2 linked regions of the Starkeya sp. ORNL1 genome follow. The protein of the gene in region 1 binds, or shares a complex with, the protein of each later gene. Links are inferred from orthologs where the notes say so. Each region holds a gene or a part of one and is shown on either strand. Other genes may lie near its edges.

Region 1 (16,166 bases):
AGCCGCGCCGCGCGCACGGTCAGATAGAACAGCAACTCATAACGCACGAACACGTCGCGAAACGGCGCCACGCGCGGATCGGCGAGGTAGCGCGCCGAGTAGGCGCGGAATCCGTTGGTCGTGTCGGTGTACCAATGCCCGGCGGCAAGGCTCAGCACCGGCGCATGGATCAGCCGGCCGGCGAGATGGCGATCCCGCGGCGTGTTCTCGGCGACGCCGCCGGCGACATAGCGCGAGCCCTGCACATAGTCATACCCCTCGTCGAGCTTCTCCAGGAACAGCGGGATGGCATCGACGCCATCCTTGCCGTTGCCGTCGACAGTGACGACGCCGTCATAGCCCTCGTCCAGCGCGAAGGCATAGGCGATGCGCAGCTGCGCGCTCAATTTGCCAGGCGCGGTCTTGGTCAGCAGCGCGCGCACGCCGACGAAACGCAGGAAATCGGGATCGAGCGAGCCGTCGGTCGAGCCGCCATCGGCGATGACGATGTCGCATGCCGGGGCAAGTTCGGCGATTTGCCGAAGCTGGCGGCGGATGCGCTCGCCCTCATTGATGACCGGGATCACCAGCACATGGCGGTGCTGCTTGGGCCCCAGGATGTCGGTGCGATGCGCCGGGATGGCACGACTGGGCGTATCGGTGCTCATAGAGGATCGGCCCCAGCGGCCAGCACGGCGGACGGCATGTAGAGTTCGGAGATCAGTTCGGCGGCGCCCGCCGCCGCGTCTTCCCATGCCCCCGCCGCCTTCATCTCCGCCGAGATCCAGCCATCATAGGAGGCTTCGCCGAGCGCCGCGGCGATCGGACCATGGTCGACGCCGGAAGCGCCGAGCGCGGCGAGTTGCGGCTCGCTGACATGGAAATGGCTGGCAAAGGGCGCCGCTTCGACGATCACCGCCGGGTCCTCCTGGTTGAGGAACATGGTCCCGGTGTCGATCTGCAGCCGAACGCCGGGATGGTGGATCGCCTTCACCAGATCCAGCGCCTCGCGGGTCGTGGTGGCGAACTTGCAGCCATAGACCGGCGCATTGGCCTCGAAGGCGAGCGTGGTGCCCTCATCGGCGAACAGCGGGGCCAGGTAGCCGAAGAAGTCGGCCGCGATCCGGAACGCGGCATCGGGCGCCAGATCCCCCGGATTGCGCACCCCCGGCGCGCCGAACACGCAGGCCCCCGCCCCCAGCGCACCGGCTACCCGCGCCACTTTGGCGAGATGATCGCGCAGCCGCGTTCTCGCCTCCTCGGCGCCGAACAACGCAACGCCGCTGATGCCGAACAAGATGCCCTGCATGGCGACGATGCGAAGCCCTTCGCCCTCGATCGCGGCGCGCGTCTCGGCAAGGCGCGCCGGCGCCGCCGGCCAGCCCGGCACCGATTTGCCCGGCGCGATTTCGATGCCGGAGTATCCCAGCCGGCTAAACACCTCACAGGCCGCCGGGTCACTTACGCCGTCCGGCAGCAGGATGTTCGAGATCGCCATTCCCTTCACGATGTCGCCCCGGCCTTGACCGCCTCGATGCCGCGCTCGTCTGCGACGAAGCCGCAAATGGTGTCGAGACACTTCTGCGCCGACATGATGAACGCCCCCTCCCCGCCGAATGCCTGGGCATGCCGGGTGCCGACACGGTACTCCGGCGCCGGATACTTCTCCTCCCCGACCACGACGCCGGGGAAGTCGCACTCGATGATCTCGCGCATCCGCACCGGCTCGGTGAACAGGTTCACCAGCTTGAGCCCGACGCGCCGCGTGGTGCCGATATCGGCCCACAGCCGCGAGACCGGATACCACTGGAACAGCCCAGCCGGATTGATGAGATCGGTCTGGTTGTGGTGCAGCAGGTCGTAGATGGCGTTCTTGCGCAGCCCGGGCCCGAACAGCGCCGGCAGCCGCACGATGCGCACCAGCGGGAACGTGTCCTTGGCCCACTCTTCCAGCTCGTAGCGGTGGCGGCCATAGGCATGGTTCGCCGCCGGGTCGATCGCGGTGGCCTCGTCGCCGCCGGCGGCCGGGTCGGGATAGACGTCGATGGTGGAGATCAGGATGAGCTCGCCGATCTTCGCCGCGCCGAGCGCGTCGGTCAGCAGCTTGATGCCGGCGCGGTCCGCCTCGGGATCGCGGTTCGCCATCCATTTCACCGCGGAGACCCCGGCGCAGACCACAAGGTCGAAGGAGCGCCCCGCCATCTCGTTGATGTTACGGCTGTTGTAGCGTTCGTCGAACACCGTCGCCGCGTCGAGATTGGAGCCGACGAAGCCGGTATGACCGATCAGTGCCGTGATCATGTCAGTCGCCTCCCGTGGTTGCCGCCTCAGGCGCGCCGAGCCGGAACGCGCCGGTCTCATCAACAACGTTCAGCCGGCTGGAACGTGCCGTGCGCTCGCTGCGCAATTCGCGCACCACGGTGCGTCGGCGCCGCCCGCCAGTAGCGGCATGGATCTGCACGACATATTCCGACAGCAACCAGAACATCAGCGAAAACAGGAACATCATCCCCGCCATCTGCAGCGACAGCGTGGTCCAGCCGGCCTCGACGTTCGGCTTCAGCAGGAACACCAGCACCACATAGGCCGCATAGAGTAGCGACAGCGCACTCGCCAGCATGGCGAACAGCCCGAGCATCCGCACTGGCGTCGCACCGAGGCTGATGGCGAGCCGCACTGCCTTGCTCGCGCGAGCAGCGAGGGAGGAGACCTGCTCCGGCTCCGGCGACGTCTCCGCCACATCAACCTCTGTAGCGGCAAATCCCGGCCCGCAGGTGCGCGCCTTCAGCAGCAGTTCGGCATTCTGCCGGGAGAGCAGATAAAGCGCCGCCTCACGCTGCATCAGCCCCAACTCGACCGGCGAGGGCTTCAAGGCAGCGCCGGTCATCGAGGACAGGAATTGGTAGGCGGCACGGTGGATGAAGGTGTCATGCACCGCCACCGCGCGGTCGAACACCGCATCATAGCCGGCGCGTATCCGCTCCACCGCCTCCGGCACCGCTGCGACCGCGGCTTCGGTGAGCGAGAGCAGAAGCACATGGTCGCACACCGCATTCTCCATGCCGACCATGCTGGCGACTTCACTGTCGAGCCATTCGGCAAGCACCAGGCAGGTGGCGTCCGGTAGCGTGGCGACCAGGCTCTTCAGCTCGCGAACACCCGCGCCCGAGCCGTCGGCGACCAATATGGTCTCGACATCGGTGAAGTTCTCGCCGAGCACCGCCAGCAGCCGGTCGAGAAGCGCGCGATCCGGCAGCGTGTCCCTCACCACCAGTATCAGCGAGACCGAGGTCAGGCGTTCGCGTCTCATGCGCTCTCTTTCCATTGGTGGGCGCGCAGCATCTCCAGCACATCGTAGATGTTGTCGATCTTCGACCCCATGACACTGAGGATGCGCGGGCTGGCGACGCAGGTCTCGGCGAGGATCGGCCGGCCGTCATCATCCTCATTGCGCAGGAGGACGGTCTTGATCTCGAAGATGGAACGCACCGGCTCGACCTTCGCCAGCACGGGCAAGAAGCGCGCCGCATCGCGCAGCATTGCCATGGCATTGCTGCGGGTGGGCAGAGCATTGCCATGGCCCGGCTCGGTCCAGGCTTCGTGCGGGGTGTAGCGCACATGGCTGAGCGAATGCAGCTTCGCCGCCGGAAACGGCATGGTGGAGAAGAACGGCCCGTCCATCACCGTGATGCCGACGTCGGCGATATCGCGCGGCGGCGGGATCAGCAGCATCTCGGCCAATTCGCGCTTGAGGCGTGCTTTCACCGGGATGCCGACATCGTCGAGCGCCGCGTAGGTGCAATTGACGACAAGTCCGGCCTCGATGGTCTCGCTTGGCAAGGTCACGCGGACCGGTCGCGCCGGCGCGGCGATGGGCTCGACCCTCACCGGCGTCCCCAGCCGTACATCGACATGGACGTCGGCGAGCCGCTGCGCGGCGGAGCGCGCCAGCGCCACCGCGTCGAAGGCCAGTTCGCGGGTGAGGAAGGCGGCTTCGATCAGGTCGGGATCGAACAGCCGCGCCAGCGCCGCCGGCGCCTCGCGGCACAGTACGCCGATCTTGCCGCAGAAGCTGGCGAACTGCCCGGCATTGACCCGCGAGGTCGCGGCGATGGCGTAGAGCTTCACCATGTCGGTGCGCACGGCGAAGCCGTAATCGGCGACGAAGCGTTCGAAATTCGCCCGCGAGCGCTCGGCGGTCGAGAGCGAGCGGGGATAGTGGTAGCCGTTATGCACCCGCGCCTGGTTCACATAGGAGGCGCGGCGCAGCAGGCCGGCCTCCCGCTCGCACAGCATCACACGCGCAAAGCCGAGGCGGCGCAGTTCGACCGCGATCTCGCAGCCGAAGAACCCACCACCGATGACCAGCGCGTCGACGCTTCCCATGCGCCTAACCCGCCGCCGTCCGGTAGGTCCATAGCGAGTGGCAGGCATAATTGAAAATCGGCACGGTGGTGAGGATCACCAGGCTGACGAGCAGATGGTGCACGCCGAGCGAGGCGAGGCCCAAAGCCATCAGCCAGTTCAGCACGAAGCCGGCGCCGACCACGATCCAGAAGCGGGTGAAGGTGCGCGCGTCCATCGCCGCTTCGAAGGTCCACAGGCTGTTGCCAGCATAGGACACCAGCGTGCCCAGAATGAAGCCGGCGATGGCCCCGGTCACGATGCCGCGCCCGAGCCCGTCGACCATCAGCGACATCATGCCGACATAGGCGAGGCTGCTCGCCACGCCGACGACGAGGAACCGCACGACACGCCGCTGCAGCAGGGCTTTCGCAGTCGAGATGATCGGTTCCATGGGGCTTTGGAATGTTGGGGCTGGCGGGTGTTTTGCAGACTATCCGTTAAAAATCCCGCCGCGCGATCGGCGAGATGTCGCGCGATGATTAACGGGTTGTTGGGGAAGGCGCTCTGCTTGAGCATCCTTCGAGGCTCGCTACGCTCGCACCTCAGGATGACGTGGTTATTTAACGCTACGTCATCCTGAGGTGCCCGCCGCAGGCGGGCCTCGAAGGATGCCCACCGCCGTGTCCCCAAAACGATTTGAGCGCGCCCCGTGAGGGAACGCGCTCAAGCATTCGTCTCACCCGAGCAGCGGCGAGCCCACCAGCCCGCCGCCTCGCGTCACATCACGGCTTCGGCGCTTGTGCCGGGGCGGCCGGCGCGTCGGTCTTCGGAAGCAGGTCGGCCGGGCTCGGCGCGGCGGTGGTCTTTTCCACCTTGGCAGCGTCGCGGACCTTCTGCACCGCCTCGGCCTGCGCCTTCTGGGCGAGGAACTGCTCGATCTGCGGCTTCACGTCATCGAAGCTCGGCAGCGGCTTCTGGCGCTTGTCCTCGAGCTTGATGACATGCCAGCCGAACTGCGTCTTCACCGGCTCGGAAACCTCGCCCGGCTTCATCGCGAACGCCTTGTCGGCGAATTCCGGCACCATCTGGTCCTTGGTGAAGTAGCCGAGATCGCCGCCATTCTCCTTGCCCGAGGGATCCTCGGTGAGCGCGGAGGCAAGCTTGGCGAAATCCTCGCCCTTCTTCAGCTTGGCTTCCACGTCCTTGGCCTTGGCCTCGGCGGCAGCCGACGCCTTCTCATCCTTCGGATCCTCGACGCGGAACAGGATGTGGCGGGCGCGCACTTCCTCTTCCGGCTTCTGCTGCTTCAGCGCTTCGTCATAGGTCTTCTTCAGCTCGGCATCGCTCACCGCCGCCTTGGTGGCCTTGGAGAGCGCGGCCTGCATCAGCAGGCGCTTCTTGGCGAAAGCGAGCTGCTGGGCAAATTCCGGCGCCTGGTCGAGCTTGTCGGCCTCGGCCGACTGGGCGAGCGCGGTGAGGTCGATCAGGAAGCCGAGCACATATTCCTGGCGGGCCGGCCCCTGGAGCTGCGGCGGCAGGCTGCCGCCGAGCTCGTCCTCGGCGATGGTGAGGTCGGACTTCTTGATCTCGATGCCGTTCACCCGCGCCAGCACGGGATCGGCGTCAGTGGCTCCGGGGGCAGGCGCAGCGGCCGCCGGCGGAGTGGCAGGCGCCGGGCTCTGTGCATGGGCGGGCAGCGCGGCGACGCCGAGCGCGGCGGCGCTAAGAAGCGCGGCGGCGAACGCGGCACGCGGGGAACGGAATGTCATGGATGCCTGTCCTTGGAGGTTTGCGGTGGTCCGCGTTTCGGGCGGCGAAAGCTGGCCCAGTCCGGCCGGCGTTGCAAGCGGGGGGTGCAGGAGGCGCGCCCTTCTGGCAAGCACGCCCGCCCGCGATTGACAACCCCCAAACCCGTTCATAAGTGTGGCACGCCGCGCGGGCCCTCCCGCGCGCTCGCATTTATGTTACCGGACCGCGCTATCACACGCACCCGGCATGACCGACGGACCCATTTCGGCCGCAAATGCCGTCTCGATCGGTTGGCTGACCGGTTGATCGCTAAACGGGGCTCGGCGGCCCGTCACCGCCGCGCCCTTCTCTGCCCCGACGGGACGTGGATTGGAAGCACGATGCTCGGCGCCATTGCGCGAAAGCTTTTCGGATCGGCCAATGACCGCCGGGTGCGCGGTTACCAGCCGAAAGTCGCCGCCATCAATGCCCTGGAACCGGAAGTCGCGGCGCTGTCCGACGAAGCATTGCGGGCGCGCACTGACGCCTTCCGCAAGCAGCTCGCCGAGGGCACCGACCTTGAAGACCTCCTGGTGCCGGCCTTCGCCACGGTGCGCGAGGCGGCCAGGCGCGCGCTCGGCCAGCGGCATTTCGACGTCCAGCTGATCGGCGGCATGGTGCTGCACGAGCGCGGCATCGCCGAGATGCGCACCGGTGAAGGCAAGACGCTGGTGGCGACCACCACGGTCTATCTCAACGCGCTGACCGGCAAGGGCGTGCACGTCGTCACGGTGAACGACTACCTCGCCAAGCGCGACGCCGAATGGATGGGCCGGGTCTATAAATTCCTCGGCCTCACCGTCGGCATCATCGTCCACGGCATGGACGACGACGAGCGCCGCGCGGCCTATGCCTGCGACGTCACCTACGCCACCAATAACGAGCTCGGCTTCGACTATCTGCGCGACAACATGAAGTACGAGCTCGGCGCCATGGTGCAGCGTCCGCACCATTATGCCGTGGTCGACGAGGTGGACTCGATCCTGATCGACGAGGCGCGCACCCCGCTCATCATCTCCGGCCCGCTCGACGACCGCTCGGAGTTCTACAACACCATCGACACCTTCATTCCCCGGCTGTCGAAGGAGGACTACGACGTCGACGAAAAGCAGCGCTCGGTCTCCCTCACCGAAGCCGGCATGGAGAAGATGGAGCAGCTGCTGCGCGATGCTGGGCAGCTGAAGTCCGACAGCCTCTACGACATCGAGAACGTCTCGGTGGTGCACCATGTCAACCAGGGCCTCAGGGCCCACACGCTGTTCCAGCGCGACAAGGACTACATCGTCCGCAATGACGAAGTGGTCATCATCGACGAGTTCACCGGCCGCATGATGCCGGGCCGCCGCTATTCCGAAGGCCTCCACCAGGCGCTGGAAGCCAAGGAGCGCGTGCAGGTCCAGCCGGAGAACCAGACGCTCGCCTCCATCACCTTCCAGAACTATTTCCGCATGTACGAGAAGCTGGCGGGCATGACCGGCACGGCCAACACCGAAGCGGCCGAGTTCGGCGATATCTACCGCCTGGAAGTGATCGAGATCCCGACCAATCTGCCCGTCGCCCGTGTCGACGACGATGACGAGGTCTACCGGACCGCCGGCGAAAAATACAACGCCATCATCGAGTTGATCGACGACTGCAAGAAGCGCGGCCAGCCGGTGCTGGTCGGCACCACCTCGATCGAGAAGTCCGAACTGCTCGCCGAACTTCTGAAGAAGCGCGGCTTCAAGCAGAAGGACTTCACCGATCCGGACGCCTTCCGCCCGCTCTATGACGGCGACCAGGGCCAGACCGAGGACAAGGTGTTCGCGGTGCTGAACGCCCGCCACCACGAGCAGGAATCCTACATCGTGGCGCAGGCCGGCGTGCCCGGCGCCATCACCATCGCCACCAACATGGCCGGCCGCGGCACCGACATCCAGCTCGGCGGCAATGCCGACATGCGCATCGGCCACGAGCTTGCCGACATGCCGGAAGGCGAGCAGCGCAACGCGGCCGAGCAGGCGATCCGCGACGAGATCGCCAAGCTGAAGAAGCGGGCGCTCGAGGCCGGCGGGCTCTATGTCATCGGCACCGAGCGGCATGAAAGCCGCCGTATCGACAACCAGCTGCGCGGCCGCTCCGGCCGCCAGGGCGACCCCGGCCATTCGCATTTCTTCCTGTCGCTCGAAGACGACCTGATGCGCATCTTCGGCTCCGACCGGCTCGACGGCATGCTGCAGCGCCTCGGCCTGAAGGAAGGCGAGGCCATCGTCCATCCCTGGATCAACAAGGCGCTGGAGAAGGCGCAGCAGAAGGTCGAGGCGCGCAACTACGACATCCGCAAGAACCTGCTGAAATACGACGACGTCATGAACGACCAGCGCAAGGTGGTGTTCGAGCAGCGCGTCGAGCTGATGCAGGACGAGGACGTCGCCGAGACGGTCGCCGAAATGCGCCATGGCGTGGTCGAGGACCTCGTCACCAAATATGTGCCGCCGACCGCCTATCCCGAGCAGTGGGACACGGCAGGCCTCGCCGAGGAGCTGCGCCGCGTGCTCGGCCTCGATCTGCCGGTGGTCGACTGGGGCCACGAGGAAGGCATCGCCGACGAGGAGATGCGCGAGCGCATCCTGCGCCGGGCCGACGAAGCGATGGCCGCCAAGGTCGCGCAATACGGCCCGGACATCATGCGCTATGTCGAGAAATCGATCCTGCTGCAGACGCTGGACCATCTCTGGCGCGAGCATCTGGTCACGCTCGACCATCTGCGCCAGGTCATCGGTCTGCGCGGCTATGCCCAGCGTGATCCGCTGAACGAGTACAAGTCGGAAGCCTTCCAGCTGTTCGAGGCAATGCTCTCCAGCCTGCGCGAGGCGGTCACCGCCCAGCTGATGCGCGTCGAGGTCGTCACCCAGCCGCCGCCGATGGACGAACTGCCGCCGATGCAGGCGCACCATCTCGATGCCGACACCGGCGAGGACGAGTTGCTGTCCTATACGGACGCCGAGATCGCCCGCGAGGCGACGCTGGCTCCTGCCGCCGACGCGGCGTCGCCGCGGCGCGATCCGAACGATCCCTCGACCTGGGGCCGCGTCGGCCGCAACGAGGCGTGCCCCTGCGGCTCCGGCAAGAAGTTCAAGCACTGCCACGGCCGGTTCGCGTAAGGTTGGCCGGCGCCTAGAGCCCTTCCCGTTCGGATGGAAACATCCGAACGACAAGAAAGCGCTCTAGATTCAATAAGCTGGAGCAATTCCTCTTCGATCAGATGATTCCATCTGATCGGGAAATGCTCTAGCGCGACCGGTCCACGGCAAATCGGATGTCGTCATCCCGGGCGGCCGAAGGCCGATCCGGGATCGCGCGCCGAAAGAGGTCCACCTTCGTCACGTGATCCCGGCTCTCCGGCTGCGCCTCCGGCCGGGATGACGCCTTCGATATTCTCGTCTCGCGGGGGACAAATCGGCTCCAGCCGCTGTAGCGTGCGTCCCTCCTCTCGGAGGCTCGCCCGTGCCGCACTGGCAAACCGACATCCATGCCTGCGAGGCGCGCTTACGCGATGCCGCGCTTGCCGGCGACGTCGCCGCGCTCGATGCGCTATTGGCCGACGACCTCGTCTTCACCAACCAGAACGGCCAGGTTCTGAACAAGCAGGACGATCTCGACCTGCACCGCAACGGAATGCTGCGGCTGGAGAGCCTGGCTTTCTCGGAGTATCGGCTGCGCCGGCTCGACGAGGCCCATGTGCTGGTCACGCTGCGGGCGGACGCCGAGGGCCGTGCCGGTGGCCAACCCTTCACGGCGGCACTGCGTTTCACCCGCGTCTGGCAACGCCAGGACGACAGGAGCCACGGCGGCGCCTGGCAAATCATCGCCAATCATTGCTCGGCGGTGGCGTAAGGCGATCCCCAAGCCGTCCCCGTGGGCCTTCGTCCGGCCGGAGGCGTAGCCGTAGAGCCGGGATCGCACGAAGGTAGAGAACCTCACGCGATCCCGGATACGGCCTGACGGCCGTTCCGGGATGACGACAAATGCCGGGAAAAGAAACTACTGCGAGAAGCCGCCGGTCGAGCGGATCGCGGCGCCTGGCAGTTGCTGGGTGCCATAAAGCGGCTGATCAGCGCTGGGCGCCGGCTGCGCGGTAGCGACCGGCCGCGGCGCGGCCGGGGCGGTGGAGACCGGCTTCGGCGCGGCGGCGGGAACCGACGGGCGGGCCGGCGGAATCGGCACCGCAGTCGGCAGCACGGCAGCTTGCGCGGGAGCGTCGGCGGCCGGCGCCGTCATCGCCACAGGCGGCGGCGCAGCAGCGGGTGCCGGGGCCGGATCACTCTGGCCGAACCACTTGCCGAGCGAGAAGCCTGAAGACGCGGCCGGTGCCGGCGTGGTCGAAGCGGTGCTGGCCGGCTCGCTGCCGCCGCCGAACAGCTTGGTCAGGAAGTTGCCGCCACCCGAGGAATTGTCGATCGAGGCGACCCGTGCGGTCGGCTGCGCCTGCGCGCCGGAATTGGCGAACAGCACGGTCTCAGAGCGCGATCCGCCCGGCGCATCGGTTGGACGCGGCGGCGGCATCGGCACGCCGGAACGCACGCCGGTGGCAAGCGCGACGCTGGCCTCGGCGGTCGGAGCGGCAGGCGACGCGGCAGCCGGCCCGGCGTCGGCGGTCTGGATCGGCGGCGTATCGGTGGCGGTCGGCTGGCCCGGCGGGCGCACATTCGGCGGCAGCGTGCCGGGGGTGCGCACCAGGCTGTCCGGATTCTGCACCTTGGCCAGGAACACCTTGTGCATGCCGCCATCGGTGCCGGTCTTGACCGGCGCCAGCGGCGTGCGCGGCGCCAGCGAAGCGACCTGCGCGTCATCCTGCGTACGCTTGGTCGCGATCTCCTGCTCCAGGTCCGCCGGCTCGGTGGAAGCCGGGCACGGGCCTGTCGGGTTGAACTTGGCGTTCGGGTCGGTCGGCGTCTCGTTGAAGACGTAGCGCTTCTCGCAGACATCGACCTTGGGCGGCGCCTTGGTGATCTCGAAGGTGTCGTAGCCTTCCTTGATCATGCGCCAGAAGGCCATGTTCGGGTTGTTGCGATGCCGCGCCATGTTGGTCGGCGTCATCCGGAACGGATAGGCCTGCACCTGGAAGGAACGCTGTCCGCCGGTGAAGCTGTCGCGACCGAGCGCAAAGATCTCCTGGATCTGCTCGTCGGTCATGGCATAGCAGCCGGAGGACGAGCAGTCGCCATGCACCATCAGATGCGCGCCGGTACGGCCCCAGGCTTTGTCATAGGCGTTGGGATAGCCCATGTTGAAGGCGAGGTAGTAGCTGGAGTTCGGGTTCATCTGCCCGGGGGTGATGGTATAGAAGCCTTCCGGCGCCTGCCGGTCACCTTCCGTCACCTTGGGTCCGAGCTCGCCCGACCAGCGGCAGATCGGGTAGGTCTTGAGCAGTGCGTAATCGCCGTCCTTGGTCTGCTTCCAGACCTCAAGCTCCGACTCTTCCTTGAAGATGCGCACCGTGATCGGGCTGGTGGGCGTCATGCCCTTCTTCTCGATCAGCGCGACGGTCTCCGGCGCGAGCGGGCGCATCGCCTTGGCACCGACACCACCACCCGAGCCGTTGCAGGCGGCCAGCGCCAGCGCACCGACGCCAATGAGCAGGGCCGCGCGCAGCCTTCCGGCCAGCCCGGTGCGGGAGAAGAGGGAAGCTTCCGTGCGGCTCAACGCAGAACTCCTCAGTCCGACCCGTGAGGCGATGAGCTTAATGAATAAAGCGTTATCCTTGACGGCTCGTTACCGCAAGTGCAGCAAGGACACGCCGTCAAAGCTTCAATAGGCACGTCCTACAACCCCCTGCCGATGGCAAGGAATTTCTCCCGCCGCGCCTTGCGCAGCGCCGCCGGATCGAGCCCTGCGAGATCGGTGAGCGCCGCCTCGATGGCGTCGGCCGCCGAATCCATCGTCGCCTCGGGATCGCGGTGTGCGCCGCCCGGCGGCTCGGAGATGATGGAATCGATGATGCCGAAGCGCGAAAGATCCTGCGCGGTGATGCGCATATTGGTTGCGGCTTCCTGCGCCTTCGCGGTGTCGCGCCACAGGATCGAGGCGGCACCTTCCGGCGAGATCACGCTGTAGATCGCATGTTCCAGCATCAGCACCCGGTTCGCGGTGGCGATGGCGATGGCCCCGCCCGAGCCACCCTCGCCGATGATGACGGCGACATTGGGAACGCCGAGCGACAGGCAGGCATCGGTCGAGCGGGCGATTGCCTCGGCCTGGCCGCGTTCCTCGGCGTCGAGGCCGGGAAAGGCGCCGGCGGTATCGACCAGCGAGATCACCGGCAATGAGAAGCGGTCGGCAAGCTCCATCAGCCGCACCGCCTTGCGGTAGCCCTCGGGCCGCGCCATGCCGAAATTATGCTTGATGCGGGTCTCGGTGGTGGAGCCCTTCTCATGGCCCATCACGCACACAGCCTGCCCCCGGAAGCGGGCGAAGCCGCCGAGGATGGCCTCGTCCTCGCCGAACTTGCGGTCGCCGGCGAGCGGGGTGAAATCCTCGAACAGATGCGCGGAATAGTCGGAGAAATGCGGGCGCGAGGGGTGGCGGGCGACCTGCGTCTTCTGCCAGGGGGTGAGATTGGCATAGAGCTGGGCCAGCGCCTCGCGGGCCTTGACCTCCAGCCGGCCGATCTCCTCGCCGATGGCGACGGCGTCGCCCTGCTCGGAGAGCGTCTTCAGTTCCTCGAGCTTGGCCTCCAGCTCGGCCACGGGCTTTTCGAAATCGAGGTAGCTGCGCATGTGCTGTCGGCGGGCTCGCATACGGACGTGATGAGGGCGGCGGTGATCCGCCCGGTTCGAAGGCGCGCGAAGCTGTGCCCCGAGAGGGTGGCGGCGTCAAGGCGGACGGTGACGACGCAAATCGCGCTTTCCGCCGCGCGCGTCTACCGCGCCAACTCGCGCGACAGATACTCCACCAGCGCCCGGACCTTCGCGGAAGGGTGCGGGCCGGCGGGATAGACCGCGTGCACCGCCAGCGGCGCCACCTCGAAATCGCCCATCACCCGGACCACGTCGCCGGAAGCCAGGTCGTCGCGGCACATCCATTCCGAGACGAGGGCGACGCCAAACCCGGCACGGACGCAAGCCATCATTCCCTCGCTGGAATCGATGCTGATCCGGGGTTCGAGTTCGATCGAGACCGCAGCGCCGTTGCGCATGAAGCTCCAGCCGCGCCGCGAGGCGGGCCCCGGGCCGAAGATACAGTCATGGCCCAGCAAGTCCGACGGCACTATGGGTTGGCCGCGTGCAGCGACATAGCGTGCGGAGGCCACCGGAAACCGGGCCCCGACAGCAAGGCGCCGCGCCCCGAATCCCGACGATGTGAGGTCGCCGAGCCGGATCGCCACGTCGACGCCCTCGGCAATGAGGTCAGTGCGCGCGTCGGCTATGACAAAGTCGAGTCGCAGCAAATGGTTAGCGGCAAGGAACGGCTGCAGCAACGGGATTACGATGCGCACCCCGAACGTGACCGGCATGGCGACGCGGATCAGCCCGCGCAGGCTGTCGATGCCGCGTGCGGCGTCCTCCGCCGCCTCGAGATCGGCGAGCACCTGCTTGGCACGCTCCAGGAAGGTAGTGCCTGCCTCGGTCGGCGCCACCCTCCGCGTGGTGCGCAACAGCAGCTTAATCCCGAGCCGCGCTTCCAGTTCGTTGACGATGCGCGAAACTGAGGGCTGCGACAGGCCCAATTCCCGGCCAGCGCGCGAGAAGCTGCCGCTCTCGGCCGTGCGGACAAAAACCGTGAGTTCCTGAAGCCGATCACTCATTTGACTAGCATATAAATGTTCTTCGAAGTGGGCACATTCTCCCATTTGTATGGATGAACCATCCTCCCGGCCATCGCAATAGCAAACCGGGAAACAATCCCATGGCCCTTCAAGACACGCTGAACGCCTTCCGCGCCAATTTCGAAGCCGGCGGGCCGCCCTATAACGCGCCTGGCTGGATCCACGAACCGATGCACCGCGCCACCGACGAGTTGATCGCGTCCGGCCTTGCCGGGCATGCGCTCAAGGCCGGCGACGTGGCGCCCGCCTTTACGCTCCAAGATGCCGAGGGTAACGCCGTCGCATCGCAGGACCTCCTCGCCCACGGCCCGATGATCGTCACCTTCTATCGCGGCGTATGGTGCCCCTATTGCAACTTCGACCTGCAGGCGATCCAAGCGGCCTTGCCAGACTTCGAGGCGCGCGGCGCCCGGTTGGTTGCCGTCTCGCCGCAGACGCAAGCCAATAGCCGCCGCTCGATGCGCGACAACAAGCTCAGCTTCCCGATCCTGTCCGATCCGGGCAACGAGGTCGCCGCCAGCTTCGGCCTGCGTTTCGGGCTGCCGGATTATCTGATCGACCTCTACAAGAACGTCTTCAAGAACGACCTTGCCGTAGCCAATGGCGATCCGAGCTGGACCTTGCCGATGCCGGCCCGCTTCGTCATCGCCACCGACGGCACCATTGCCTATGCCGAGGTGAATCCGGACTACACCCGTCGGCCCGACCCGTCCGAATTGCTGCCGGTGCTGGACCGGATGCGAACGGCAAGCCCGGCTTGAGTCGATCCCCCGGGCGGCAACGCGGTATTGTCGGATGGCCGGGCTTGACCCGGCCATCCCCAAATTCCGGCACCAGCGTTCAGCCTGGGGATGACTGCCGCCTCGAATGGCAGGCGTCCTTGATGCTCACCCCTCGCCCAGCGGGTGCAGATCGCGCACCAGGCTCTTCAGCCGCTCGTCCAGCACATGGGTGTAGATCTGCGTGGTCGAGACGTCAGCGTGGCCGAGCAGCGTCTGCACCACGCGCAGGTCCGCGCCATGGGCCAATAGATGACTGGCAAAGGCGTGGCGCAGCACGTGCGGCGAGAGCTTGCCGGGATCAAGCCCGGCGGCCAGCGCGAGGTCTTTCAAATCGAGCCCGATCTGCTGGCGGGTGATGTGCCCGCTTGCCGCCACCGAGGACGGGAACAGCCAGCGCCCCGCGGTGCCCTGCTTCGAGGCCGCCAGCGCGGTGCGCCACGCCGCCATCGCCGCCTTGGCCGGCTCGCCGAGCGGGACCATGCGCTCCTTGTTGCCCTTGCCACGCACGATAATGGCATCGCCCGAGGCCCGCGCGGCGGTCGCCGGTAGCGCCGCGAGCTCGGAGACACGCAGCCCGGTGGCATAGAGCAGCTCGATGAAACAGGCGACGCGGACCCGTCGCGCGGTCTCGCCGGGCGGGATCTCCGCCTCCGCGATCCGCGCATGGGCGGTAGCGATCAGCCGGCTGACCTCGTCGAGCGTCAGTACCTTGGGCAAGGGCCGGCCGCGCTTCGGGCCTTCCAGCACAGCGGCGGGGTCCTCGCCGCGATACGCTTCGAGATAGAGAAAGCGATGCAGTTGCCGGATGGCGGACAGCCGCCGCGCCACGCTCGCGGTGGCAAAGCCGCGCCGGGTCAGATCCGCGAGATAGCCGCGGATCGCGTCGGTGCCGGCGTCAGTGACATCAACGCCTTCGGACGCCAGGAATTCCTCATAGTCGGCGAGGTCGCGGCCATAGGCTTCCAGCGTGTTGGCGCTCGCCCCGCGCTCGGCCGCCAGCATGTCGAGGAACAGTGCGACCGGACCACGGGCCGGCCGGCTCACTTGGCGAACCGCTCCTGCGGGACATTGACGCTCATCTCGCGCGGGTGCGGCTCGACCAGATTGGCGAACGACCACAATACGCCATAGACGGCGGCGCCGATCAGCCCAAGGATGACGAGAAGTCGGATCAGGCTGGGCATGTCGGGCTCAGATAATGGCGGGCATCGGACGTGGAACACGGCATCGTCGAATCGAGGACGCATGCCCGTGCTCATGCTAGAGCATGATGCCGGAAAGCGCGATGCGGTTTTCCGGCGCTTTGCTCTAACATATTGGAATTGATCACATTCATGAGTTCGGATCAATTCGACGAAAATTCTTCGCGATCGGGCGTCCTTCACCCTGTCGGCGAAAGCCGGGAGGCGCGAATTGCCTCGCTCCGCCGTGGATGATACGTCCGCGTTTTCAATCAGGGGCCG
Region 2 (8,616 bases), 4.4 Mb from region 1 along the record:
CTATTACGGGCACGCGGCGGACAAGAAAGCCAAGCGCAAGTAGAGGTCAGAGTCATGGGTAAGGCAGCTCGTCCGCGCGCGCTCGCGGATACGGAAGCCAAGGCGGTTGCTCGCAATCTTCGCGTCAGCCCCCAGAAGCTCAACCTCGTCGCGGGTCTGATCCGCGGCAAGAAGGTCGCGACCGCGCTCGCCGACCTTGAATTCTCGCGCAAGCGCATCGCCGGCGATGTTCGCAAGTGCCTGGAATCGGCCATCGCCAATGCCGAGAACAACCATGAGCTGGACGTCGACGATCTCGTCGTCGCCGAGGCCCATGTCGGCAAGGGCATCGTCATGAAGCGGTTCGCCGCTCGCGCCCGCGGCCGCGCCAGCCGTATCGAGAAGCCGTTCTCGCACATCACCATCGTGGTGCGTGAAGTTGAGGAGAAGGCCTGATGGGTCAGAAGGTCAATCCGATCGGGCTGCGGCTCGGCATCAACCGTACCTGGGACTCGCGCTGGTTCGCCAGCAAGGGCGAGTACGGCCAGCTGCTGCACGAGGACATCAAGATCCGCGAGATGCTGCAGAAGCTGCTCAAGCAGGCTGCGGTCAGCAAGATCGTGATCGAGCGTCCGCACAAGAAGTGCCGCGTCACCATCCACTCGGCTCGTCCGGGCGTGGTGATCGGCAAGAAGGGCGCGGACATCGACAAGCTGCGCAAGAAGGTCGCCGAGATGACCGCCTCCGAGGTGTTCATCAACATCGTCGAGATCCGCAAGCCGGAAATCGACGCGCGCCTGGTCGCCGAATCGATCGCCCAGCAGCTCGAGCGCCGCGTGGCTTTCCGCCGCGCCATGAAGCGCGCCGTGCAGTCCGCGATCCGTCTCGGCGCCGAAGGCATCCGCATCAACTGCTCCGGCCGTCTTGGCGGCGCCGAAATTGCGCGCCTGGAATGGTATCGTGAAGGCCGCGTGCCGCTGCACACCTTGCGCGCGGACGTGGATTACGGTACGGCCACCGCCTTCACGACCTACGGCACCTGCGGTGTCAAGGTCTGGATCTTCAAGGGCGAAATCCTCGAGCACGATCCGATGGCGCAGGACAAGCGTCAGGCGGATGCAGAGCCGTCGGGTGGTCGTTCCTCGCGCCGCGACGCGGCGTGAGTCAATTGCGAGAATAATGAGAGGCGCGAGTCATGTTGCAACCGAAGCGCACCAAGTTCCGCAAGCAGTTCAAGGGCCGCATCCACGGCACTGCGAAAGGCGGGACTGACCTCAACTTCGGCCAGTTCGGGCTGAAGGCGATGGAGCCGGAGCGCGTTACCGCGCGCCAGATCGAAGCCGCGCGTCGCGCGCTCACCCGTCACATGAAGCGTGCGGGCCGGGTGTGGATCCGCGTCTTCCCGGACGTGCCGGTGTCGAAGAAGCCGACCGAAGTCCGCATGGGTAAGGGCAAGGGCGCGCCGGAGTTCTGGGCGGCCAAGGTGAAGCCCGGCCGCATCATGTTCGAGATCGACGGCGTCAGCCAGGACGTCGCCAAGGAAGCGCTGACGCTGGCCGCTGCCAAGCTGCCGATCAAGACGCGCTTCGTCGAACGCATCGCCGAGTGAGGGGGATCATCATGGCAAAGGCTTCCGATCTCCGGACCAAGACCCCGGACGAGCTTTCCGACGATGTGCTGTCGCTGAAGAAGGAGCAGTTCAACCTGCGCTTCCAGCGTGCCACCGGCCAGCTCGAGAACACGGCGCGGGTGCGTCAGATCCGCCGCGATATCGCGCGGATCAAGACCATCCAGGCGCAGAAGGCCGCGACTGCGGCCAAGGCGAAGTGAGGAGATAACGATGCCGAAGCGTTTGCTGCAGGGCGTCGTGGTGAGCGACAAGCAGGACAAGACCGTCGTGGTCCGGGTCGAGCGTCGCTTCACGCATCCGCTGCTGAAGAAGACCGTCCGCCGTTCCAAGAAGTACCACGCCCATGACGAGGCGAACTCCTGGAAGGAAGGCGACACGGTCTGGATCGAGGAAAGCCGTCCTCTGTCCAAGCTGAAGCACTGGACCGTGGTCCAGGGCGAGAAGCGCGTCGAGGTCTGATCCTCGCTTCGCTGACAAGTTTCCCGGAAACGGGGTGAGGTGCGCCAGGTTCCACTGGTCGCGCGCAGGTTACGAGAAAAAGGTGCGTCATGATCCAGATGCAGACCAATCTCGACGTGGCGGACAATTCCGGCGCGCGTCGCGTCATGTGCATCAAGGTGCTGGGCGGGTCGAAGCGTAAGTATGCCCATGTCGGCGACATCATCGTGGTGTCGGTGAAGGAAGCCATTCCGCGCGGCCGCGTGAAGAAGGGCGACGTGATGAAGGCGGTCGTGGTTCGCACGGCCAAGGACATCCGCCGCGTCGACGGCACGGTGATCCGCTTCGACCGCAATGCTGCGGTGCTGATCAACAACAACAAGGAGCCGGTCGGCACCCGTATCTTCGGGCCGGTTCCGCGCGAGCTTCGCGCCAAGAACCACATGAAGATCATCTCGCTGGCGCCGGAGGTGCTGTGATGGCGGCGAAGATTAAAAAGGGCGACAAGGTCGTCGTCCTCGCCGGCCGCGACAAGGGTCGCAGCGGCGAGGTCATCGAAGTGCTGCCGAAGGAGAGCACCGCGAAGGTTCGCGGCGTGAACCTCGTGAAGCGCCACCAGCGGCAGAGCGCGAACCAGGAAGGCGGGATCATCTCCAAGGAGGGTCCCATCCACCTGTCGAACATCGCGATCGCCGATCCGAAGGACGGCAAGCCGACCCGCGTCGGTTTCCTTGTGCAGGCCGACGGCACCAAGGTGCGCGTCGCCAAGCGCTCGGGGGAGAAGATCGATGGCTGAGGCCAATTACACCCCGCGGATGAAGTCCCAGTACGAGGACGTCATCCGCAAGCAGATGATCGAGCAGTTCGGCTACAAGAACGCCATGGAAGTGCCGGTCATCGAGAAGATCGTCATCAATATGGGCGTTGGCGAAGCCACTGCCGACACCAAGAAGGTGCAGACCGCGGCGGGCGACCTCGCGCTGATCGCCGGCCAGAAGCCGGTGGTGACGCGTGCCCGCCAGGCGATCTCCAACTTCAAGCTGCGCGAGAACCAGCCGGTCGGCGCGAAGGTTACCCTTCGCAAGACCCGCATGTACGAGTTCGTCGACCGCCTCGTGAACATCGCGCTGCCGCGGGTTCGCGACTTTCGCGGCCTGAACCCGAAGAGCTTCGACGGGCGCGGCAATTTCGCGCTCGGCATCAAGGAGCACATCGTGTTCCCCGAGATCAACTACGACAAGGTTGATCAGATGTGGGGCATGGACATCATCGTCTGCACGACGGCGAAGACGGACGAAGAGGCGCGCGCGCTTCTGAAGGCCTTCAACTTCCCGTTCCGGCAGTAAGCATCCCCTTCCGGCCGTGGGGCGGGAGCCCCAAACGCGGAGACTAGGAGCAAAAGCATATGGCGAAGAAGAGCGCGGTCGAAAAGAACGAACACCGCCGGAAGCTCGTGAAGAACTATTCCGGCAAGCGTTCGCGTCTCAAGGCCCTGATCAGTGACAAGGAACTGCCGATCGAGGAGCGCTTCGCCGCGGTCCTCAAGCTCGCGCAGCTCCCGCGCAATTCGGCGAAGGTCCGCATCCGTAACCGGTGCGAAGTGACCGGCCGTCCGCGTGCGTTCTACCGCAAGATGAAGATGAGCCGTATCGCGCTCCGCGAGCTCGGCTCGCAGGGCCAGATCCCCGGCCTCGTCAAGTCCAGCTGGTGAGGGAGGGCTGATCCATGTCGACAACCGATCCCATCGGCGATCTCATCACCCGCATCCGCAACGCGCAGATGCGCCGCAAGGAACGCATCTCGACGCCGGGCTCGCGCCTGCGCGCCAGCGTCCTCGACGTGCTCCAGGCGGAAGGCTTCATCCGCGGCTACTCAGCGGGCGAGCCGGTCAATGGCCGCACCGAGTTCGAGATCGAGCTGAAATACTATGACGGCGAGCCGGTGATCCGCGAGATCTCCCGCGTCTCCAAGCCAGGCCGGCGGGTCTATTCGTCGGTCAAGACGCTTCCGCGCGTTGCCAACGGTCTCGGCGTCGCTGTCGTCTCCACGCCGCAGGGCGTGATGGCGGACCACGAAGCCCGCGAGAAGAACGTGGGCGGCGAAGTCCTCTTCACCGTCTTCTGATCGGGGAAGCAGAGCACATGTCCAAGATCGGCAAAGCCACCATCACCGTCCCGGCCGGCGTCACCGCCGCCGTGGAAGGCCAGACCGTCAAGGTGAAGGGCCCCAAGGGCGCCCTTCAGGTCGAGATCGTCGAGGAAATCGGCGCCACGCTGGAGGGGAACGTCATCTCCTTCAAGCCGCGCGGCGAGACCAACCGCCACAAGGCGATGTGGGGCCTGTCCCGCACCCTGGTGTCGAACCTGGTCGAAGGCGTGACCAAGGGCTTCGAGAAGAAGCTCGAGATCACCGGCGTCGGCTACAAGGCCGCGGTGCAGGGCAAGAACCTGAACCTCGCGCTTGGCTACAGCCACGACGTGATCTATCCGGTTCCGGAAGGGATCCAGATCGTCACGCCGAAGCCCACGGAAATCGTCATTTCCGGCATCGACCGCCAGAAGGTTGGCCAGGTCGCCGCCGAGATCCGCGAGTTCCGCGGTCCCGAGCCCTACAAGGGCAAGGGCGTGAAGTACGCCGGCGAATTCATCTTCCGCAAGGAAGGCAAGAAGAAGTAACGGAATCGAACCATGGCACAGTATCAGGACGCTACTGAGCGCCGTAAGGCGCGTGTCCGTCGGGCGCTTCGCTCGGCGGCGAACGGGCGGCCGCGCCTCTCCGTGCATCGCTCGTCGAAGCACATTTATGCGCAGGTCATCGATGATGCGAACGGCGTCACCGTCGCCGCGGCATCGACGCTGGAGAAGGATCTGCGGGGCAGCCTGAAGACCGGCGCGGATATCGCTGCGGCGCAGGCGATCGGCAAGCTCGTGGCGGAACGCGCCGTCGCGGCCGGGGTGAAGGACGTGGTGTTCGACCGCGGCGCCTTCATCTATCACGGCCGCGTCAAGGCGCTCGCGGAGGCTGCCCGCGAGGGCGGCCTCAACTTCTGACGACACGAGCGGGTCACCGCGGAAAGAGGATTAGATCATGGCTCGTGAACGTGAGCGTGAACGCGAGGATCGCGACAATACTTTCGTGGACAAGCTGGTCCACATCAACCGCGTCGCCAAGGTGGTGAAGGGCGGCCGGCGCTTCGGCTTTGCCGCGCTCGTCGTGGTCGGCGACCAGAAGGGCCGCGTCGGCTTCGGCCATGGCAAGGCGCGCGAAGTGCCGGAAGCCATCCGCAAGGCGACGGATGCCGCCAAGCGCGCGCTGATCCGCGTGCCGCTGCGCGAGGGTCGCACTTTGCATCATGACGTGCACGGCCATCACGGCGCCGGCAAGGTGGTGCTGCGCGCCGCCCCGGCCGGTACCGGCATCATCGCCGGCGGCCCGATGCGCGCCGTGTTCGAGACGCTGGGCATGCAGGACGTGGTGGCGAAGTCGTTCGGCTCGTCCAACCCGTACAACATGGTTCGCGCCACGTTCGACGCGCTGAAGAACCAGGACAGCCCACGCCTCGTCGCTGCTCGCCGCAGCCTCAAGGTGTCGCAGCTGCAGAGCCGCCGCCGCGTCGACGACGCCGAAGCGACCGACTGATAGGAGCGCATCATGGCGAACGCGAAAACCATCACGGTCGAGCAGATCGGCTCCCCGATCCGCCGTCCGGAAGACCAGCGGGCGACGCTCATTGGTCTCGGCCTGAACAAGCTCGGGCGTCGTTCGACGCTCGAAGACACGCCGGCTGTCCGTGGCATGGTTGCCAAGGTCCGCCACCTCGTGCGCGTCGTGGAAGCGTGAGGGGATAGGTCGATGAGCAACCTCAACGATATTCGTGACAATGAAGGCTCGCGCAAGAAGCGCATGCGGGTCGGCCGCGGCATCGGCTCCGGCAAGGGCAAGACCGGCGGTCGTGGCGTGAAGGGTCAGACCTCGCGCACCGGCGTCGCGGTCAAGGGCTTCGAAGGCGGTCAGATGCCGCTGCATCGGCGTCTGCCGAAGCGCGGCTTCCACAACATCTTCCGCCTGGACTTCAACGAAGTCTCGCTCGATCGCATCCAGACCGCGATCGACGCCGGCAAGCTCGATGCCTCCAAGCCCGTCACCGAGGCGGCCCTGGTCGCGGCCGGCGCCCTGCGCCGCGTCAAGCAGGGCGTCCGCGTGCTCGGCACCGGCGAGCTGAAGGCGAAGGTCACGCTCGAAGTGGCGCATGCCACCAAGACCGCCGTTGCGGCGGTGGAGAAGGCCGGCGGCACCGTGACGCTGCTGGCGTCCGCGAAAGCCTCTGGCGAAACGGCGGCCTGAGGCTTACCTCAGGCACTCCGATTCTTTGATCTAGGGCACGGGCGAGGAGCGAAGCCACCATGGCGTCCGCAGCAGAACAACTCGCGGCTAACCTCAATTTCGGTGCTCTGGCGAAAGCCGACGAACTGAAGAAGCGCATCTGGTTCACACTGGGTGCGCTTCTCGTCTATCGGCTCGGCACCTACATTCCTATGCCGGGTATCAACCCGGACGCCCTGGCGGACGTGTTCCGCACGGCGTCCAGCGGTATCCTGGGCCTGTTCAACATGTTCTCGGGCGGCGCGGTCTCGCGCATGGCTATCTTCGCCCTGAACATCATGCCGTACATCTCCGCCTCCATCATCATCCAGCTCCTCACCACGGTCTCGCCGACCCTCGAGGCGCTGAAGAAGGAAGGCGAGTCCGGCCGCAAGCAGATCAACCAGTACACGCGCTACCTCACCGTGGTGCTGGCGCTGTTCCAGTCCTACGGCATCTCGGTCGGCCTTGAAGGCTCCGGCGCCGTGGTCTCGGATCCCGGCTGGTTCTTCCGCATCTCCACGGTCATCACCCTGACCGGCGGCACGATGTTCCTGATGTGGCTCGGCGAGCAGATCACCTCGCGCGGCATCGGCAACGGCATCTCGCTGATCATCTTCGCCGGCATCGTGGCGGAGCTGCCTTCGGCGATCGCCAACACGCTGGAGCTCGGCCGCCAGGGTGCGATTTCCACCGGCATCATCATCGCGGTGATCCTGATGGCGGTCGCCGTGATCATGTTCATCGTGTTCATGGAGCGCGCCCAGCGCCGGCTGCTGATCCAGTATCCGAAGCGCCAGGTCGGCAACAAGGTCTATGAAGGCCAGTCGTCTCACCTGCCGCTGAAGCTGAACTCATCGGGCGTCATCCCGCCGATCTTCGCGTCCTCGCTGCTGCTGATCCCGACCACGGTAGCGAGCTTCACGCAGGGCTCCGGCCCGCCGTGGCTGACCACGGTTACGGCGCTGATCGGCCATGGCCGTCCGCTGTTCATGCTGCTCTATGTGCTGCTGATCGTGTTCTTCTGCTTCTTCTACACCGCGATCGTGTTCAACCCGACCGAGACTGCGGACAACCTGAAGAAGCACGGCGGCTTCATCCCCGGCATCCGCCCGGGTGAGCGCACGGCGGAATATATCGACTATGTGTTGACTCGCATTACCGTCATCGGTGCTGGTTACCTTGCGATAGTGTGCCTGTTCCCGGAGATCCTGATCTCCTACGCCGCGGTGCCGTTCTATTTCGGCGGCACCTCGCTGCTCATCGTGGTTAGCGTTACGATGGACACGGTGGCGCAGGTCCAGGGGCATCTGCTGGCGCATCAATATGAAGGCCTGGTCAAGAAGGCCAAGCTCAAGGGGAAGCGCCGATGAGGTTGATACTGCTGGGTCCGCCAGGGGCGGGTAAGGGCACGCAGGCAACGCGTTTGGTTGCCCGCCATGGCATCGTCCAGCTATCGACCGGAGACATGCTCCGCGAAGCGGTGAAGAACGGCACGCCCGTCGGCCTCAAGGCCAAGGCGGTGATGGATGCCGGTGGCCTCGTCTCCGACGATATCGTCATCGGCATCGTCGCCGACCGCATCGAGCAGCCGGATGCCGCGCGGGGTTTCATCCTCGACGGCTTCCCGCGCACCGTGGCGCAGGCCGAGGCGCTCGACGACATGCTGCGCGAGAAGGGCCTGAAGCTCGACGCCGTGATCGAGTTCAAGGTCGACCAGACCAAGCTGGTCGAGCGCATCATGCGCCGCGCGCAGGAAACTGCGGCCCGCGGCGAGCCGGTGCGCAAGGACGACGATCCGGAAGTCTTCAAGACCCGGCTGGAGGCGTTCAACCGCGATACCGCGGTGGTGGCGCCTTACTATGCCGAGCGCGGCCTCCTGGTGCCTGTCGACGGCATGCGGCCGATCGACGAGGTCAGCGAGGCCATCGCCGAGGTGCTGGAGACGGTTTGAGGGTAGCTCCCTCTCCCCGACGGGGAGAGGATGGGGTGAGGGCCTTCGCCGGTCCGCAATCGGGCTCTCCCTCATCGACGCGCTTCGCGGGCCACCTCTCCCCAACGGGGAGAGAAAAGAGGGTCATCCTCGGAAATCCTGCCGCGTGGCTTGACATAGAGCCCGATTCCCTCTATGTGCCGCGCTTCACTCAAGCGACTGCGTCATTTCGACGTCCGCCGAGGATGTCGAAGGGCGCGTTCGTGCGTAGCCC

What was found.
Region 2: the proteins of secA (region 1) and secY are in contact, whole or in part, in a crystal structure (PDB 3DIN), measured with the Thermotoga maritima proteins. The link is inferred for Starkeya sp. ORNL1 from one-to-one orthologs. Residues at the interface, in WP_004082002.1 of Thermotoga maritima: Glu261, Ala262, Arg263, Lys300, Ala301, Arg302, Thr303, Ile304, Ile305, Leu323, Tyr324, Asp325, Pro326, Val329, Ser330, Tyr333, Ile336, Lys340, Phe345, Val349, Glu363, Phe364, Tyr374, Ser375, Gly376, Gly377, Glu393, Ile395, Thr482, Ser483; in WP_004081795.1 of Thermotoga maritima: Glu108, Gly109, Glu110, Glu111, Ala236, Glu237, Arg238, Arg239, Ile240, Thr241, Ile242, Gln243, Tyr244, Ala245, Arg246, Arg247, Val248, Thr249, Gly250, Arg251, Arg252, Val253, Tyr254, Gly256, Ala257, Ser258, Thr259, Tyr260, Leu261, Pro262.

Annotation. Positions count from the first base shown.
Region 1 is NZ_CP048834.1:5,367,346-5,383,511, reverse strand. What follows is about bases 6,057-9,457. They hold secA (preprotein translocase subunit SecA), read left to right. Parts: upstream 6,057-6,455; coding sequence 6,456-9,257; downstream 9,258-9,457. Other genes in these bases: G3545_RS25300 (peptidylprolyl isomerase), read right to left, coding at 6,057-6,095. Also shown: G3545_RS25330 (glycosyltransferase family 2 protein), read right to left, coding at 1-647; G3545_RS25325 (sugar phosphate isomerase/epimerase family protein), read right to left, coding at 644-1,477; G3545_RS25320 (NAD(P)-dependent oxidoreductase), read right to left, coding at 1,483-2,280; G3545_RS25315 (hypothetical protein), read right to left, coding at 2,282-3,289; G3545_RS25310 (FAD-dependent oxidoreductase), read right to left, coding at 3,286-4,365; G3545_RS25305 (GtrA family protein), read right to left, coding at 4,370-4,777; more of G3545_RS25300, read right to left, coding at 5,109-6,056; G3545_RS25290 (nuclear transport factor 2 family protein), read left to right, coding at 9,601-9,990; G3545_RS25285 (murein L,D-transpeptidase family protein), read right to left, coding at 10,138-11,799; G3545_RS25280 (acetyl-CoA carboxylase carboxyltransferase subunit alpha), read right to left, coding at 11,919-12,872; G3545_RS25275 (LysR family transcriptional regulator), read right to left, coding at 13,016-13,900; G3545_RS25270 (peroxiredoxin-like family protein), read left to right, coding at 14,002-14,682; G3545_RS25265 (site-specific tyrosine recombinase XerD), read right to left, coding at 14,809-15,747; G3545_RS25260 (hypothetical protein), read right to left, coding at 15,744-15,887. UniProt on the Escherichia coli protein: Required for protein export, interacts with the SecYEG preprotein conducting channel.
Region 2 is NZ_CP048834.1:951,409-960,024, reverse strand. The notes cover bases 5,816-8,616. They hold secY (preprotein translocase subunit SecY), read left to right. Parts: upstream 5,816-6,450; coding sequence 6,451-7,782; downstream 7,783-8,616. Other genes in these bases: G3545_RS04670 (adenylate kinase), read left to right, coding at 7,779-8,363; rplO (50S ribosomal protein L15), read left to right, coding at 5,900-6,391; rpmD (50S ribosomal protein L30), read left to right, coding at 5,816-5,887. In the rest of the region: rpsS (30S ribosomal protein S19), read left to right, coding at 1-43; rplV (50S ribosomal protein L22), read left to right, coding at 55-435; rpsC (30S ribosomal protein S3), read left to right, coding at 435-1,142; rplP (50S ribosomal protein L16), read left to right, coding at 1,175-1,588; rpmC (50S ribosomal protein L29), read left to right, coding at 1,600-1,809; rpsQ (30S ribosomal protein S17), read left to right, coding at 1,820-2,068; rplN (50S ribosomal protein L14), read left to right, coding at 2,158-2,526; rplX (50S ribosomal protein L24), read left to right, coding at 2,526-2,843; rplE (50S ribosomal protein L5), read left to right, coding at 2,836-3,393; rpsN (30S ribosomal protein S14), read left to right, coding at 3,453-3,758; rpsH (30S ribosomal protein S8), read left to right, coding at 3,773-4,171; rplF (50S ribosomal protein L6), read left to right, coding at 4,189-4,722; rplR (50S ribosomal protein L18), read left to right, coding at 4,735-5,097; rpsE (30S ribosomal protein S5), read left to right, coding at 5,135-5,686; more of rpmD, read left to right, coding at 5,699-5,815. UniProt on the Escherichia coli protein: The central subunit of the protein translocation channel SecYEG. Consists of two halves formed by TMs 1-5 and 6-10.